Regions from separate parts of the Pseudomonas sp. MYb118 genome, predicted to be linked through region 2. Evidence: predicted binding sites of a transcription regulator. Region 2 holds the regulator's gene; each other region holds the start of a gene.
What was found. Region 2 encodes FliA, which starts transcription of late flagellar genes. Its sites were predicted from a motif close to CTAAAGTTTNNNNNNNNNNNGCCGNTAA; they were not measured.
Positions count from the first base shown of each region.

Region 1: a site for FliA is predicted at 1,741-1,768, ahead of ABVN20_RS15520 (methyl-accepting chemotaxis protein). Genes of this name have one in related genera too.
Region 3: a site for FliA is predicted at 2,870-2,897, ahead of ABVN20_RS13165 (methyl-accepting chemotaxis protein). Genes of this name have one in related genera too.
Region 4: a site for FliA is predicted at 1,270-1,297, ahead of ABVN20_RS17255 (methyl-accepting chemotaxis protein). Genes of this name have one in related genera too.

Region 1 covers NZ_JBFRXN010000002.1:2,085,215-2,089,324, forward strand. The annotation lists gene ABVN20_RS15520 (methyl-accepting chemotaxis protein) at 1-1,665, opposite strand, end outside; gene ABVN20_RS15525 (hypothetical protein) at 1,947-2,201, shown strand; gene ABVN20_RS15530 (lipocalin family protein) at 2,233-2,802, shown strand; gene ABVN20_RS15535 (formimidoylglutamate deiminase) at 2,936-4,110, opposite strand, start outside.
Region 2 covers NZ_JBFRXN010000001.1:22,185-26,294, forward strand. The annotation lists gene flhF (flagellar biosynthesis protein FlhF) at 1-1,267, shown strand, start outside; gene fleN (flagellar synthesis regulator FleN) at 1,378-2,208, shown strand; gene fliA (RNA polymerase sigma factor FliA) at 2,205-2,945, shown strand; gene ABVN20_RS00130 (chemotaxis response regulator CheY) at 3,113-3,484, shown strand; gene ABVN20_RS00135 (protein phosphatase CheZ) at 3,507-4,110, shown strand, end outside.
Region 3 covers NZ_JBFRXN010000002.1:1,577,330-1,581,439, reverse strand. The annotation lists gene ABVN20_RS13180 (putative bifunctional diguanylate cyclase/phosphodiesterase) at 1-192, shown strand, start outside; gene ABVN20_RS13175 (NorM family multidrug efflux MATE transporter) at 343-1,740, opposite strand; gene ABVN20_RS13170 (LysR substrate-binding domain-containing protein) at 1,900-2,820, shown strand; gene ABVN20_RS13165 (methyl-accepting chemotaxis protein) at 2,998-4,110, shown strand, end outside.
Region 4 covers NZ_JBFRXN010000002.1:2,506,661-2,510,770, reverse strand. The annotation lists partial or broken gene ABVN20_RS17265 (phosphatase PAP2 family protein) at 1-460, opposite strand, end outside; gene ABVN20_RS17260 (histidine phosphatase family protein) at 457-1,128, opposite strand; gene ABVN20_RS17255 (methyl-accepting chemotaxis protein) at 1,384-3,303, shown strand; gene ABVN20_RS17250 (glyoxalase superfamily protein) at 3,467-3,835, opposite strand; gene ABVN20_RS17245 (amidohydrolase family protein) at 3,955-4,110, opposite strand, start outside.

The DNA.
Region 1 (4,110 bases), on a different contig from region 2:
CAGGCGCTCACCGGCCTGGTTGGCGATGCCGACGCTGCTTTCGCTCTGGCGCTGGCTGTCGGTCATGGTGCTGACCGCTTCGCGGGCGCCGACTTGCAGCTCCTCGATCATCTTCTGCACTTGCTGCGCCGAATCCTGGGTGCGGTGCGCCAGGTTGCGCACTTCGTCGGCGACCACGGCAAAACCGCGGCCCGCTTCACCGGCGCGGGCGGCTTCGATGGCGGCGTTGAGTGCCAGCAGGTTGGTCTGCTGGGAGATGCTGGTGATCACTTCCAGAATCTGCCCGATGTTCACGGTGTTGCTGTTGAGCGTCTCGATGTTGCCGCACGAATCGCTGATTTTCGCCGACAGCTGATGCATGGCGGTGATGGTTTTATCCACGGTCTGCTGGCCGTCTTCGGCCAGTGCGCGGGCATCGCTCGAATGCTGCGAGGCGAGGGCGGCGTTCTGGGCGATTTCCTGGGCGGCGGCGCCAAGCTGGTTGATCGCTGCGGCGACGCTGCTGGTGCGCGAAGCCTGCTGGTCGGAGTTGAACATCGACGAGTTGGAGGCCGCGACAACGCGCAGCGCCACTTCGTTGACCTGGCCGGTGGCCGAGGACACTTCGCGGATCGAGGTGTGGATACGCTCGACGAACCGGTTGAACGACAGCCCCAGCGCACCGAATTCGTCATGGCCGTGGATGGTCAGGCGCTTGGTCAGGTCACCTTCGCCTTCGGCGATGTCGTGCATGGCACGGCCCATGGTCAGCAGCGGCTGCATCAGGAAGCTGATGAGCATGCCCAGCAGGGTGATGATGATCACCACGGCAATCACCATGGCGATGATCGCCGAGGTGCGGAACTCGCTGAGCATTGCGAACGCGGTGTCTTGGTCGAGCACCAGCGCCACGTACCAGTCGGCCGATGGCACGCCGTTGACGTGGGTGAAGGAGATGAACTGGCGTTTGCCACCGATCTCGACTTCTTTCATGCCCGGGCTGACCTTGGGCGTGTCGTTCGGGTAGGCCTCGGCCAGGTTCTTGAGCACCAGCTTGGTGTCCGGGTGGATCAGGATCTTGCCGTCGGCACTGACGATGAAGGCATGGCCATGGCCGCCGAAGTTCAGCGAGTTGATGATTGCGCTGACGTTGGTCATGTCAATGTCGGCGCCTGCCACACCAATCATCTGGCCCTGGCGCTGCACCGGTGTTGCGACAGTGATCACCAGTTTGCCGGATGACGCCGCGATGTAGGGCTCGGTGACGATGGTCTGCTGCGCGCTGTTGGCCGCCTTGTACCAGCCACGGGCGCGTGGATCGTAGTCGGCTGCGCGGTTGCCCGCCGGAACCGAGAACATCACGCCATCGGTGCCGCCGAAATAGCTCAGCTGGAAGTTGCCGGTGTAGGCAGGCAGGTCAATCACGCGTTTCAGGCTGCTCAGGGCGCTGCCGTCGGCGGAGATCTGTTGCGACATCGACTGCAGCAATTGAATGCGGCTTTCCAGCCAGGTCTGGATGTTGCTGGTGGTCAGGCTGCCGAGTTCCTGCATGGAGGATTCGGTGTTGCTGCGCAGGGATTCACGCTGTCGGTAGTCGTTGAACAGAATGAAACAGGCAAATGCAACGGCCACCACGAGGGCGGCAGCCAACAGAATTTTGTGGCTGAACTTCATGTTTCTGGTCATTAAATGAACTACCGCAAAAGGGCTGGTCAAGAAGGGCGTCAGTTTGCCATCACAAAGGGCTTTACGCTGCCTTTTTTGTCGACGGGGCGGCGCCAAAGATTAGGCGCATTTGGCCAAACCCGACGAAATGCGCAACAGCGCTGCAAAGTGGCTGATTTTTCGGTGAAAGACAGACGAGCGGCCCAAGAAATAGGCAACGGGTCAGGGAACCCGACAGGGGTTTTCACTTCTAAGCTTCTGCTTGGCAGTTTGCCATTCCCCTTCGCTCCAGGAGTTTCACCATGTCGCTGCGCTCCATCGCTGTGCTTTCGTTCTGCGTATTGTTGGTCGCGTGCGGCAAGGTCAATCAGGAAAACTACTCCAAATTGTCGACGGGCATGCCCAAGGCCGAGGTCGAAACCTTGCTGGGCAAGCCTACCGACTGCTCGGGCGCCTTTGGCTTGTCCAGTTGCACCTGGGGCGACAAGAACAGCTTTATCAGCGTGCAGTACGCCGGTGACAAAGTGATGATGTTTTCCGGCCAAGGCCTGAAGTAATCCGGGGCGTTGTGCCCGCGGGAGAAAAACAATGAAGCAGTTTTTGATCCTTCTTCTGGCCAGCCTGGTATTGGCTGGCTGCGCTACGACTGGCGAAGATCCGTTGGCGCCGAAAACCGTCAACAGCGTCAACCTGAAGAAGTACCAGGGCACCTGGTATGAGTTGGCGCGCTTGCCGATGTATTTCCAGCGCAATTGTGCGCAGTCCGAAGCGCATTACACGTTGAAGCCTGACGGCAATATCCTGGTGCTCAACCGCTGCCTGACGGCGGATTGGCAATGGGAAGAGGCCAAGGGCACGGCTTATCCACAGGTGCCGGGCAAGACTGACAAATTGTGGGTCGAGTTCGATACCTGGTTTTCGCGGTTGATTCCGGGTGTGGCGAAGGGCGAGTACTGGGTGTTGTATGTCAGCGATGACTACAAGACCGCCATCGTCGGCGACCCGAGCCGCCGCTACCTGTGGCTGCTGTCCCGAACCCCGACGGTCAATGGTGTGGTGCGTGAGGAGTTGCTGAGCAAGGCCCGCCAGCAGGGCTACGACACCACCCGACTGATCTGGCGCGCCACGGATACGCAGATGGCGAAGACGTCGAACTGATTGTTTATGTCGGCCTAAATGTGGGAGCGAGCCTGCTCGCGATGATTCAGTCAGTGACCTCGGTGTCGGCTGACACTTCATCGCGAGCAGGCTCGCTCCCACAGTTTTTTTGTGTTCCAAAAGTCGGTTTGTATCAGCCGAGCAATTCGCGCAACACCTGGGTAAACGCCCGGCTACTTTCCTCTTCCCCCGCATGCCGCCCATCGCGCACGACCCACTGGCCGTTGACCAGCACGTCGCGCACCTGACGATCGCCACCGGCGAACAGCCAACGATTGAGAATCCCGTCGCCACTGGCCGTCGCCAGGTACGGATCGTTGCCGTCCAGCACCAGCCAATCGGCACGCTTGCCGACTTCCAGTGCACCAATCGGCTGGCCCAGCGCCTGGGCGCCGCCGTCCAGGGCTGCGTCGTAGAGCGTGCGGCCGACCATCGGCTGATCGGCGCCATACAGGCGGTTACGCCGCTGGTCGCGCAGGCGTTGTCCGTATTCAAGCCAACGCAATTCTTCCACCACGCTCAACGACACATGGCTGTCGGAGCCAATGCCCATGCGCCCGCCCTGGGCGAGGAAGTCCACCGCCGGGAAGATCCCGTCGCCGAGGTTGGCTTCGGTGGTCAGGCACAGGCCGGCGATGGCGCGGCTTTTGGCCATGGACGAGACTTCTTCCGCCGTGGCGTGAGTGGCATGCACCAGGCACCAGCGCTGATCGACCTCGACGTTTTCATACAGCCATTGCAGCGGACGGCGCCCGCTCCAGCTCAGGCAGTCGTCGACTTCCTTCTGCTGTTCGGCGATGTGGATGTGCACCGGGCACTGCTTGTCGCTGGCGGCGAGCACTTCGCTGATCTGCTGCGGGGTGACCGCGCGCAGCGAGTGGAAACACAGGCCGAGCGATTGCGCTTTCTGTTGCGCCAGCAGTGGCTGCAAGCGTGACTGCAGCTTCAGGTAGTTTTCCGTGCTGTTGATAAAGCGGCGCTGGCCTTCGTTCGGGGTCTGGCCACCGAAGCCGGCGTGGCTGTACAGCACCGGCAGCAGGGTCAGGCCGATACCGGCGGCGCTGGCCGCCTGGCTGATACGCAGCGCCAGTTCGGCCGGGTCCGCGTAGGGTTGGCCGTCGGTGTCGTGGTGCACGTAGTGGAATTCGGCCACCGAGGTGTAACCGGCCTTGAGCATTTCGATGTACAGCTGGCGAGCGATGACGCCCAGTTGCTCGGGGCTGATTTTTCCGACGAGGCGGTACATCAAGTCACGCCAGGTCCAGAAACTGTCGTTCGGATTGCCCGCCACTTCGGCCAGGCCCGCCA
Region 2 (4,110 bases):
ATTGGGCGCTGAGGCCGCCATCATTGGCAACCGCCGGATCGCCGGTGGTGTCGAGCTGACGGCAGCCCTGGATTACAAGCTGTCGGCGCTGGCCCCGCGTGTTCCCAACATGGAACTCGAGGACGAGCTGCGCAAGACCCAGTCGCGGATCGTCACCGCCCAGGCCGAGTTGAGCCTGCGCAGCGAAGGCGAGAGCGATCATTCGACCAATCGCCAGTTGTTCGCCGGCCTGCCGCTCACCGCTGCCGAGCCGCTGATCGAACCGACCTACAGCGAACCGCGTCGTGCCGCACCGGCCCCGGCTCCCGCGCCGGCCGGTGTCGACCCGCGGACCCTGGATTCGATGCGTTCGGAGCTCAACAGCCTGCGCGAACTGATGGAAGTTCAGCTCGGCTCGCTGGCCTGGAGCCAGATGCAGGGTAACGCACCGGCCCAGGCCAACCTCTGGCGTCGCTTGCAGCGCATCGGTTTGTCCGGTCCGTTGTCGCGTGATCTGCTGGAAATGATCAGCGACGTCGAAGAGCCTCGCCAGGCCTGGCGCATGCTGCTGGCGCACCTGGCGCGGATGATCGCCACGCCGGACGTCGAGCCGCTCGAAGAGGGGGGCGTGATTGCCATGGTCGGCCCGGCCGGCATGGGCAAGACCACCACCCTGGCCAAGCTGGCGGCCCGCTACGTACTCAAGTACGGCGCGCAGAGCATCGCCCTGGTCAGCATGGACAGCTACCGCATCGGTGCCCAGGAGCAGCTCAAGACCCTTGGGCGGATTCTCAATGTGTCGGTGACCCACGTCGATCCGGGCCAGTCCCTGGTGCAGGCGCTGGAGCCACTGCTGCGCAAACGCGTGGTGCTGATCGACACTGCGGGCCTCCAGGCCAGCGATCCGGCCCTGCGCATGCAGCTCGAAAGCCTGGCGGGACGTGGCATCCGGGCAAAAAATTACCTGGTATTGGCAACCACTAGCCAGAAACAGGTTCTAACTGCCGCTTATCACAGTTACAAGCGTTGCGGGCTGGCTGGCTGCATCCTGACTAAACTGGATGAAACGGCAAGTCTTGGCGAAGTGTTGAGCCTGGCAATCAGTCATGAATTGCCGGTGGCTTACCTGACCGATGGACCGCGGATTCCGGATGACCTGCATCTGCCGCGTCGTCATCAACTGGTCAGTCGCGCCGTCAGCGTGCAAATGCAGGAAGAACCCAGCGAAGAAGCCATGGCTGACATGTTCGCTGATATCTACCACAGTCCGTCCAAGCAGGTCGGCTGAGGTGAATAGTTTTTGTACCTACATCGATGGTCTGCCATGCATTGTTCCTTTTGAGAACGCGCAGCCAGTAATGTGGCCTCCGTCTATGCAAGACAAGGTAAAGAAATAACATGGGCAGCATGCATCCCGTACAGGTGATCGCGGTGACCGGCGGCAAAGGTGGCGTCGGCAAGACTAACGTGTCAGTGAACTTGTCCCTGGCTCTAGCTGAGCTCGGCCGGCGCGTCATGCTGCTGGACGCCGATCTGGGGCTGGCGAACGTCGACGTTCTGCTGGGGCTGACGCCCAAACGTACCCTGGCCGACGTGATCGAAGGCCGCTGTGAGCTGCGCGACGTATTGCTGCAAGGGCCTGGCGGTATCCGTATCGTTCCGGCGGCTTCCGGCACCCAGAGCATGGTGCACCTGAGCCCGGCCCAGCATGCCGGCCTGATCCAGGCGTTCAGCGATATCGGCGACAACCTCGATGTGCTGGTGATCGACACCGCTGCGGGTATTGGTGACTCGGTAGTCAGTTTTGTCCGCGCCGCCCAGGAAGTCCTGCTGGTGGTCTGCGACGAGCCGACCTCGATCACAGACGCCTATGCCCTGATCAAGCTGCTCAACCGCGATTACGGCATGAACCGCTTCCGCGTCCTGGCCAACATGGCCCAGAGCCCGCAGGAAGGGCGCAACCTGTTCGCCAAGTTGACAAAGGTCACGGATCGTTTCCTTGACGTCGCCCTACAATACGTGGGCGCCGTGCCTTACGACGAAAGCGTGCGCAAGGCTGTGCAGAAGCAACGCGCCGTGTATGAAGCTTTCCCGCGTTCCAAGTGCTCCCTGGCCTTCAAGGCTATCGCGCAAAAGGTCGATACCTGGCCACTGCCCGCCAACCCGCGTGGGCATCTGGAATTTTTCGTCGAGCGTCTCGTGCAACAAACGGCAGGACCGGTGCTATGACAGCCAGCGGTTACAACCTCTACAAGAAGTCGGCGCGTGACGCGCAGTACGAGCTGATCGAGCGTTACGCGCCCCTGGTCAAACGCATTGCCTACCACTTGCTGGCGCGTCTGCCTGCCAGTGTGCAGGTCGAAGACCTGATCCAGGCCGGGATGATCGGCCTGCTGGAAGTGTCGACCAAATACGACGCCAGCAAGGGCGCGAGTTTCGAGACGTACGCGGGCATCCGCATCCGCGGCGCCATGCTCGATGAAGTGCGCAAGGGGGACTGGGCGCCACGTTCGGTCCACCGCAATACCCGCATGGTCAGCGACGCAATTCGCTCGATTGAAGCTAAAACCGGCCGTGACGCTAAAGATCACGAAGTTGCGGCCGAACTCCAATTGAGTCTCGATGATTATTACGGGATTTTGAACGACACCCTGGGCAGCCGGTTATTCAGTTTCGACGATCTTTTGCAGGACGGCGAACACGAAGGTCTGCACGAGGATGGCGCGAGTGCTCATCTCGAGCCGTCACGCGATCTGGAAGATGAACGCTTCCAGGCGGCGCTGGCGGACGCGATTGCCAATTTGCCGGAGCGCGAGCGACTGGTGTTGGCGCTGTACTACGACGAAGAGTTGAATCTCAAGGAAATCGGTGAGGTCCTGGGAGTCAGCGAATCTCGGGTCAGCCAGTTACATAGCCAGTGCGCAGCCCGTTTGCGGGGGCGTTTGGGGGAGTGGCGAGCGCGCTGAAGGCAGTGTGGGGACACTGCGAACGTGGCTGGTGTGGTGTTGAACCGCACCGGTCTCGATCTGTTGTGCTCCAGACAGTCATTGAGTGCTTTGCCAAATTGATTGAAATGGCGCGTCCAGGTGCTGGGCGCGTTTAAGACTGCTTGGAGGTCGAATTGGACAAGAACATGAAAATCCTCATCGTTGATGACTTCTCAACGATGCGGCGGATCATTAAGAACCTGTTGCGTGACCTTGGGTTCACCAACACGGTCGAGGCCGACGATGGCACCACCGCCATTCCGGTCCTCAACAGCGGAAGCATCGACTTTCTGGTAACCGACTGGAACATGCCTGGCATGACCGGCATTGATCTGCTGCGCCACGTGCGCGCCGATGAAAAGCTCAAGCACCTGCCGGTGCTGATGGTGACCGCCGAAGCCAAGCGCGAGCAGATCATCGAAGCGGCCCAGGCCGGTGTAAACGGCTATGTGGTCAAACCCTTCACGGCCCAGGCGTTGAAAGAAAAAATCGAGAAGATTTTCGAACGCATCGGTTGAGTCACGGCGCCACGGGGGAGCTATGGACCACAAAGAATCTTCACTGGGTGACTTCGAGTCGACCCTGAAAAAACACGCGGTCGAACTGGTCGAAAGCCTTGAAAAAGGCAAGTTCGGCGACGCGGTGCAATTGATCCATGAGCTCAATCAGACCCGTGACCGTGGCCTGTATCAGGAAGTGGGCAAGCTCACCCGCGAGTTGCATAGCGCGATCGTCAATTTCCAGATTGATCCGCACATGCCGCAAGCCGAAGAGGTGTCCCAGATCACGGATGCCACCGAGCGCCTCGGTTATGTTGTCAAGCTGACAGAGGCTGCCGCCAACCGCACCATGGATCTGGTCGAAAGCTCCACACCATTGGTCAACAGCCTGAGCGATGAAGCCCAGGCGCTGAGCACCGACTGGGGGCGGTTCATGCGGCGCGAAGTGGGGGCTGAAGAGTTCCGCGAGCTGGCGCGGCGTGTCGACGGTTTTCTGGCACGCAGCAGCAAGGACAACCGGGCAGTGTCGAGCAATCTCAACGACATCCTGCTCGCGCAGGATTACCAGGACCTGACCGGTCAGGTGATCAAGCGTGTGACGCAATTGGTGACGGAAGTCGAAGCCAACCTGCTCAAACTCGTAC
Region 3 (4,110 bases), on a different contig from region 2:
CTGGCGCACAACCTCAATCTGGAAGTGGTCGCCGAGGGCGTGGAAACCGAAGAGCAACTGGACTTGTTGCGCGGCTTTGGCTGCGATCAGGTGCAGGGCTACCTGATCAGCAAGCCGCTGCCGCTGGCGGAGCTGGTGGAATACCTGAGCTTTGGCAGCAGCCAGCAGCCGGTGTTGGAAATCGTCGGCTAGGCAGGCTGTAACTGGGCTTGAATATCAAACTGTGGGAGCGACGGTGCGACGATTCGACCTGCTCGCGATGGAGTGTCAGTCGACGGTAATGTCACTGATAGAACATCGCGAGCAGGCTCGCTCCCACAGTCGTTTTTCCAGCGGTAAATCTCACTCAGTCTGAGCGTTCGCAAAGCCGTCTGTGGACGCCGACTCCCGCCGAATCATCCCCTCCATCTTCCACTCGAACGCCAGCGTCAAACTCACCGCCGCGCACGCCAGGCCGAGGGCCAGGCCCCACCAGACGCCCGTCGGCCCCCAGTTCAGGTGGAAGGCCATCCACCACGCGGAGGGTGCGCCAATCAGCCAGTAGCAACCCAGCCCGACCAGGAAGGTGGTCTTGGCGTCCTTGAGCCCGCGAATGCAGCCCATGGCGATGGTTTGCGTGCCGTCGAACAGCTCGAACCAGGCGGCCACGGCCAGCAGGCTCACCGCCATCTCGATCACCGGGCGGAAGGCCGGGTCGTTGTGGTCCAGGAACAGGCCGATCAACTGATTCGGCAGCAGCCAGAACACCATGGCGAAGCACAGCATCGCCACCGCCCCGAAGGTGATACCGACCCGCCCGGACATCCGCGCGTCCTGCAATTGCCCGGCGCCGTAGTGCTGGCCGATGCGCATGGTGATCGCGTAGGACATGCCTGCGGGCACCATGAACGCCACCGAAACGATCTGCAGGGCGATCTGGTGCGCGCCCAGTTGCGTGCTGCCCATGGTGCCCATGCACAGCGCCGCGAAGGCGAACAGCCCGACTTCCACGGCATAGGTGCCGCCAATCGGCAGGCCCAGGCGCCACATCTCCTTGAGGTACTGCCGGTTCGGACGCGACAGCCCCGGGAGCAACGGGTAGGCGTCGTACGCCGGATGCCGGCGAATGTGCCAGGCCAGCGCCAGGGCCATGAGGTTGGCGACAATCGCCGTAACCAGGCCGATGCCCACCAGGCCCAGTTTGGGCAGGCCGAACATGCCGGTGATCAACGCGTAGTTGAGTACGAAGTTGGCCACGGTGCCGGCCAGGCTGATGACCATCACCGGTGTCGCCCGGCCAATGGCGCTGGTGAACCCGCGCAGGGCCATGAAGCTCAGGTAGCCGGGCAGGGCGAACGGCAGGATCAGCAGGAACTGCCCGGCTGACTCCACGTTGGTCTCGGTCTGGCCGAACAACAGCAAGACCGGTTTGAGATTCCACAACAGCAAGCCGGCCACCAGCGCCATCAGCCACGCCAGCCACAGACCCGCCTGGGTCAGCCGCGCCGCCCCTGCGATGTCGCCAGCGCCGTGACGGATCGCCACCAGCGTGCCCACCGCGGCAATCACGCCGATGCAGAAAATCGAAACAAATGAGTAGCTCGCTGCGCCGAGCCCGCCGCCGGCCAATGCCTCGGGGCTGATACGCGCCATCATCAGGGTGTCGGTGAGCACCATCAGCATGTGCGCCAACTGCGAGGCAATCAGCGGCCCGGCCAGCCGCAGGATGGCCCAGAGTTCTGAACGCACTGGATGTTTCATTATCATCAGGCCCGTTAGTCAAGGTTTACAGGAAAGTGTCGATTCTCGGCGCTCTGCGGGGTTTGCACAAAGGGATAAAAAGGATGGGTTACATGATTAAAACTCATCATGGAGATCTTTCTGATACCTTGAACCTGTTTCGTCATAGGAGCTTTCTGAATGTCTCGTCGTCTACCTCCTCTTTACGCGTTGCGCGCATTCGAAGCGGCGGCGCGGCACAGCTCATTCACCCGAGCCGCTGAAGAGCTGTCGATTACCCAGAGTGCAGTCAGTCGACACATTCGCACGCTGGAGGAGCATTTTGCCTGCCGGTTGTTTCACCGCAGCGGGCGTCATCTGCAACTCACCGAGTCGGCGCGGTTGATCCTGCCGGGCATTCGCGAAGGCTTCACCGCCCTTGAGCGTGCCTGCCATACCTTGCAGGCCGAAGATGACATCCTGCGCATGAAGGCCCCATCGACCCTGACCATGCGTTGGTTGCTGGCGCGGCTCAGCCGCTTCCGCCACCTGCAGCCAGGCAACGAAGTGCAACTGACCAGCGCGTGGATGGACATCGACTCGGTGGACTTCAACCATGAGCCCTTCGATTGTGCGGTGATTCTGAGCAATGGGCGTTTTCCGCCGGACTGGGAAGCCAGCCTGTTGTTCCCCGAGGAACTGATCCCGGTGGGCGCACCGAGTCTGTTGAACGACCAGCCCTGGGATGTCACACGCCTGGCCAATGCCGAGCTGTTGCACCCGACGCCGGACCGGCGTGACTGGCGCAGTTGGCTGGAGCGCATGGGCCTGACCGATCAGGTGTCGCTCAAGGGCGGGCAGGTGTTCGATACCCTGGAGCTGGGGATGATCGCTGCCGCGCGGGGGTACGGGGTGTCGATGGGCGATTTGCTGATGGTCGCCGAGGATGTGGCGCAGGGAAGACTGAGTTTGCCGTGGCCGACCGCCGTCGCCAGCGGTGAGAATTACTACCTCGTCTGGCCGAAAACCCGTCCGGGAGGTGAACGTTTGCGCAGGCTCAGCGATTTTCTGCAAAGCGAGGTGCAGGCCATGAATTTGCCGGCTGTTGAACGTTTGCGCTGAATCGTTAGAGCTTTGTTACAAAAGCGCTGCGCGGTACCCGATATAACCACTCAAGTATTAGGTTTTTAGGCCGAAAGTATCATTGTGGAACCCTCGTGCATGTTTCACGCAATTCCCATTATTAGAAAAATTGCTGGGCAGCCGATCAAGGAGGAAGGCGCCCGGCCAGGAGCAGTCATGTCTCAACCTCGTGCTCGAATCGCCTCACAGCTTGGCCTTGCGCTAGCCGTGATTCTGGCGATCGTCATCACCGGTAGTACCTTATTCGCCCTGCGTTCGCTGGACACTGCCAACCTCGCCACGCGCGAAGAACACCTGGCCAGCGAAGCTCGCTTGCTGGCCGATCAGTTGACGACCTTCCACGGCACCCTGCGTGAAAGCACTCAACGCCTGGCGGGCCTGTTCGAAAAGCGCTTCGCAGGTGGCCTGAGCGTGCACCCGGACGAACAGTTCAACGTTGCGGGTACCCAGACGCCGGGCCTGCACCTGGGCAATGAAGTGCTCAACAACAACTTCAAGGAAGTGGACGAGTTCAAGCAGATGACCGCCGGCGTAGCCACGGTCTTCGTGCGCAGCGGTGAAGAGTTCATTCGCGTCAGCACCAACGTCAGCAAACAGGACGGCACGCGTGCCATTGGCACCATCCTCGATCATGCGAACCCGGCGTATGCCCGCTTGATGTCGGGGCAGAGCTTTGTCGGCCGTTCCCTGCTGTTCGAACGCTATTACATGTCGCAATACACCCCGGTACGCGACAGCGCCGGCAAGGTGATTGCGGTGCTGTATGTCGGTTTCGACTACACCGACGCGCAGAACGCGCAGTTCGCCAACCTCAAGCGCTTCCGCATCGGCCAGACCGGCTCGCTGGCGCTGCTCGACGAGAAAAACAACTGGCTGGTGCCGATTGCTGGTGTGCAGGCGCTGGACAAGGCCGCCCCAGCCATCGCCACCCTGGCGAAGTCGCCAAGTAAGGGTGGTTTCTGGAGCGACGCTTCCGAAGACTTCTACAGCGTCGCCGTACCGTTCGAAGACGGTCCATGGTCGGTCGTCGCCAGCATGCCGAAGGAAGAAATCAGCGCGGTGACCTGGAGCGTTGGCATTCAACTGGCTATTGGCAGCCTGTTGGCGATGCTGATCGCCGTGGGTTCTGCGGTCTGGCTGCTGCGCAGCAAACTTGCGCCGCTGGGTGATCTGGTGCGTCAGGCCGAAGCCCTGGGTGCTGGTGACCTGAGCGTGCGCCTGAATGTGTCGAGCAACGATGAGATCGGCCAACTGGCCCGTGCGTTCAAC
Region 4 (4,110 bases), on a different contig from region 2:
CTTCCCGCCGTAGAGCGTCGTCTCGATCGGGCAGTACACCCCGGTATGGGATTTGAGGAAATGGATGACACCGGTGCAAACGGAAAAGGCGACGACCACAAACCAGAAATCCCGTCGATGCCCGGCGGCGAACTTCAATACGGACGCCAGCCTGCTCCGTTCGAGAAAGCCCGCCAGACGCGGACGCTTGCCGGGATTGACCAGCGGCCAGAGACACGACAGCAGCGCGCCGATCAAGGCGATTTCCGCGGTCCAGTTCGGGATGATCCGCGCCCACTGTGTGCGTCACCCGCTCGAAAAAATGAACCTGGTCGAGCGGAAACGTATGGGTGATCGGGTCATAAAAAAGATTGCTGAACGCCCTGTCGATCTGTGTCATGTCGAACAGCAGGAACACCAAGGCAGCGCAGGCCAGCGGCACACCGAAGTTCCAGGCATAAAAACGCAGAGGCGTACTCATTGGAAAGCCACCGAACGCCAGTCAGACGCCTCGATGAAACCGAGCATGCGTGGCGCCTGCGAGGCACCGGCGGAGACGAACAGCGAAGCGCCGTAACCCAGGTTGGAGGACGGTAACTTGAGGTCTTTCTCGATCTGCGACATGCATTCGCTGTGGGTCACCAGCACCAGGTTGCGTCCGGGCACCTTGTGCGCCAGTGCATCGCGCAACATCGTGCCGCGGCAACTGACCAACCAGTCGTCGTTCGCACTCACCTTGTTGAACATGTAGCGGGCGGTCTGTGCCGTGCGGGTCATCGGGCTGTTGTAGATGTCGGCGCTGTCGAGCCCCAACTGTTCGAACTGCGCACCAATGCCCACTGCAACGCTGCGCGAGCGATCGGTGATGCCGTCGTTACCCGTCAGGCAAGCGGCTTTGGAGTGATCGCAGCGCTCGACATGGCGCACCAGCACAATCACATCGCCCTTCGCCCACTCGGACACCAAGGCCCGTGCGGCAGCGACATTGCCATGGGCCAGGTCGGGCACGGGAGCGGGCCGTAACAGCCACACCGTCAAGGGGATGACCAGCAACGCCGATGCCACGATCACCGCCGTGTTTCGATAGCGGGCCCAGCGGCTCAGATCAATCGAGCGCTTTACCCCGAACAGACTCAGTCTCAATTCCACATCAGGCCGCCTCACCGGCATGCATCACTTGATTTCGATGCGCCGAAGTTAAAGAGGCGGGCGTTGGCACCCGGTGAAACCCATGTGAAAAAAAACTGAAGACCCGCAAAAGCCTTGTTACAGATTTGTCCTACAGAAACCATTCAGCTCTGGGCCCGGCTGCCGATACAAGCCTTTCACAAACCTTTTGGCTACGAAAAACAACAATCTTCCAGCCACTCGACGACCGCAGCGCAACGTTCCTGGAGGAATTTGATGAATAGCTGGTTCGGCAACATCAGCATGAACATGAAACTGGGCCTGGGTTTCGGCCTGGTCCTGGCACTGACCGGCGTCCTCGCCCTGACCGGCTGGACCAGCCTGGGCAGCCTGATCGACCGCAGCAACTGGATGAGTGACATCACCCAGCTCAACTCCGGCCTGACCAAGCTGCGCGTGGCCCGCCTGCAATACATGCTGGCCAACGGCGACGAAACCACCGCACAGAACGTGCTGGTCAACCTCGATGCCTTCGACGCCCAGCAAAAGTCAGTGCTCGAGAAATTCAAGAGCCCGGAAAACCTCAAGCTGCTCAACGAGCAAGCCTCGCTGATCGCCGCTTACCGGATCTCGCTGGAAAAAATGCGTGTCGCCTACCGCGCCGGCAACAGCGCCCGCGACGTGATGACGGCCAACGCGCAAACCGCGAACTCGCTGATCAACGCCATCAGCGACGAAGTGCAGCGCATGCCCCTGAGCGATCAGCGCTTCGAGCAATTCCAGGCCATCACCGCGGCCAAGGAAGCGTTCATGCTGGCCCGCTATGAGGTGCGCGGCTACACCGCAGCGGTCAACGCCGATACCGAGCTGAAAGCAGCCAACCAGCTTGACGCCGCCGTCGCCAGCCTGGAGCAGCTCAACACCCATTTCGCCGCCACCCAGCAGGACGCCCTGCGTCAGTTGGAAAAGGCGTTGACCGACTACCGCACCGCGGTGCGCGCCTACAAAGCCACCAACAACGATGTGGTGCAGGCCCGCAAGGAAATGACCGATCAGGGCAACACGATCGTCACCCTCAGCGAGCAGCTGTACCAGATCCAGCTGGATCGTCGTGACGCCGAAAGCGCCCAGGCACGCACCCTGCAATTGATCAGCACCTTGCTGGCCCTGCTGGTGGGCATCATTGCCGCCGTCATCATCACCCGCCAGATCACCGGTCCGCTGCGCGAGACGCTGGCCGTGGTCGAGCGCATCGCCGGCGGCGACCTGTCCCACGACGTCCACGTGACCCGTCGCGACGAACTCGGCGTGCTGCAACAAGGCATCGCCCGCATGGGTGTGACCCTGCGCAACCTGATCAGCGGCATTCGTGATGGCGTCACCCAGATCGCCAGTGCCGCCGAAGAACTGTCGGCCGTGACCAGCCAGACCAGCGCCGGTGTGAACAGCCAGAAGGTCGAGACCGACCAGGTGGCCACCGCCATGCACGAAATGACCGCCACTGTGCAGGAAGTCGCGCGCAACGCCGAAGAAGCCTCGCAAGCCGCTGCCGCCGCCGATGGCGAAGCCCGGGAAGGCGACAAAGTGGTCAACGAAGCCATTGCCCAGATCGAACGCCTGGCCACCGAAGTGGTGCGTTCCACCGAAGCGATGGGCGTGCTGCAACAGGAAAGCGACAAGATCGGCAGCGTCATGGACGTGATCAAGGCCGTGGCCGAGCAGACCAACCTGCTGGCGCTCAACGCTGCCATCGAAGCGGCGCGCGCCGGTGAAGCCGGTCGTGGTTTTGCCGTGGTCGCCGACGAAGTCCGTGGCCTGGCCCAGCGTACGCAGAAATCCACCGAGGAAATCGAAGGCCTGGTGGCCGCCCTGCAGAACGGCACGCAACAGGTGTCGACGGTGATGAACAACAGCCGCACTCTCACCGACAGCAGCGTGGCCCTGACCCGCAAGGCCGGTGAGTCGCTGGACAACATCACCCGCACGGTGTCCAACATCCAGTCGATGAACCAGCAGATCGCTGCTGCGGCCGAACAGCAAAGCGCCGTGGCCGAAGAGATCAGCCGCAGCATCATCAACGTGCGCGACGTGTCGGAACAAACCGCCGCCGCCAGCGATGAAACCGCCAAGTCCAGCGTCGAACTGGCGCGTCTGGGTGGTCAGTTGCAGGCGATGGTGAGCCACTTCCGGGTGTAACGGTTACCGCTGACCTGTGGAACCACGACCCACTGTGGGAGCGAGCCGGCTCCGGGCGGCGCTCCGACGATTGCGGTGGGTCAGTCACCATCCCTCTAGGATGTGACACCCTCATCGCGAGCAGGCTCGCTCCCACAGGTTCCAGCTCCAGAGTTTTTGCTGTCTACACCGCAATCGCATTGGTAAACACCAACCGATTACCAAACGGATCAGCGATGGTCATGTCCTGGCTACCCCAGGGCATGGCCTGGATCTGTGGGTGCGAGAACTTGTACTCCTTGGCCAGCAGCTGCTGCTGGAACGCCTCCAGCTCATCGGTCTCGATGCGCAATGCCGAACCCGGCGTGCTGTCGCCGTGATGCTCGGACAGATGCAGCACGCATTCACCCCGGGAGACTTGCAGGTACAGCGGGAAATTCGGCTCGAAGCGATGCTGCCAGTCGATCTTGAAACCCAGAAAATCGACGTAAAACTCCACGGCCTTGTTTTCATCGAAAATCCGCAGGATCGGTGTGGTTTTGCCGAAGCTCATTTCGTTGCTCCCAGACTGGTAAGGCCTTGATTGTAGTAGGGCCAGTCTCAGCACTTCGGCTTCATGCCAGCATTCTTTAATTGCAATGTGCCATCATTGTGACCCAGGTCTCGGAATCGTTACCGGAAGCCGTCTCGCAAATCCCCTTCACGCGCCAGAAACCGCCCTTCCCGCTTGCCGTTCGCCTGGCCGTCGCAATAACTCAACACGCCGTTGACCCACACCCCGTCGATGCCCTCGGCCGCGCGCTGCGGATCGTTGAAGTCGGCGACATC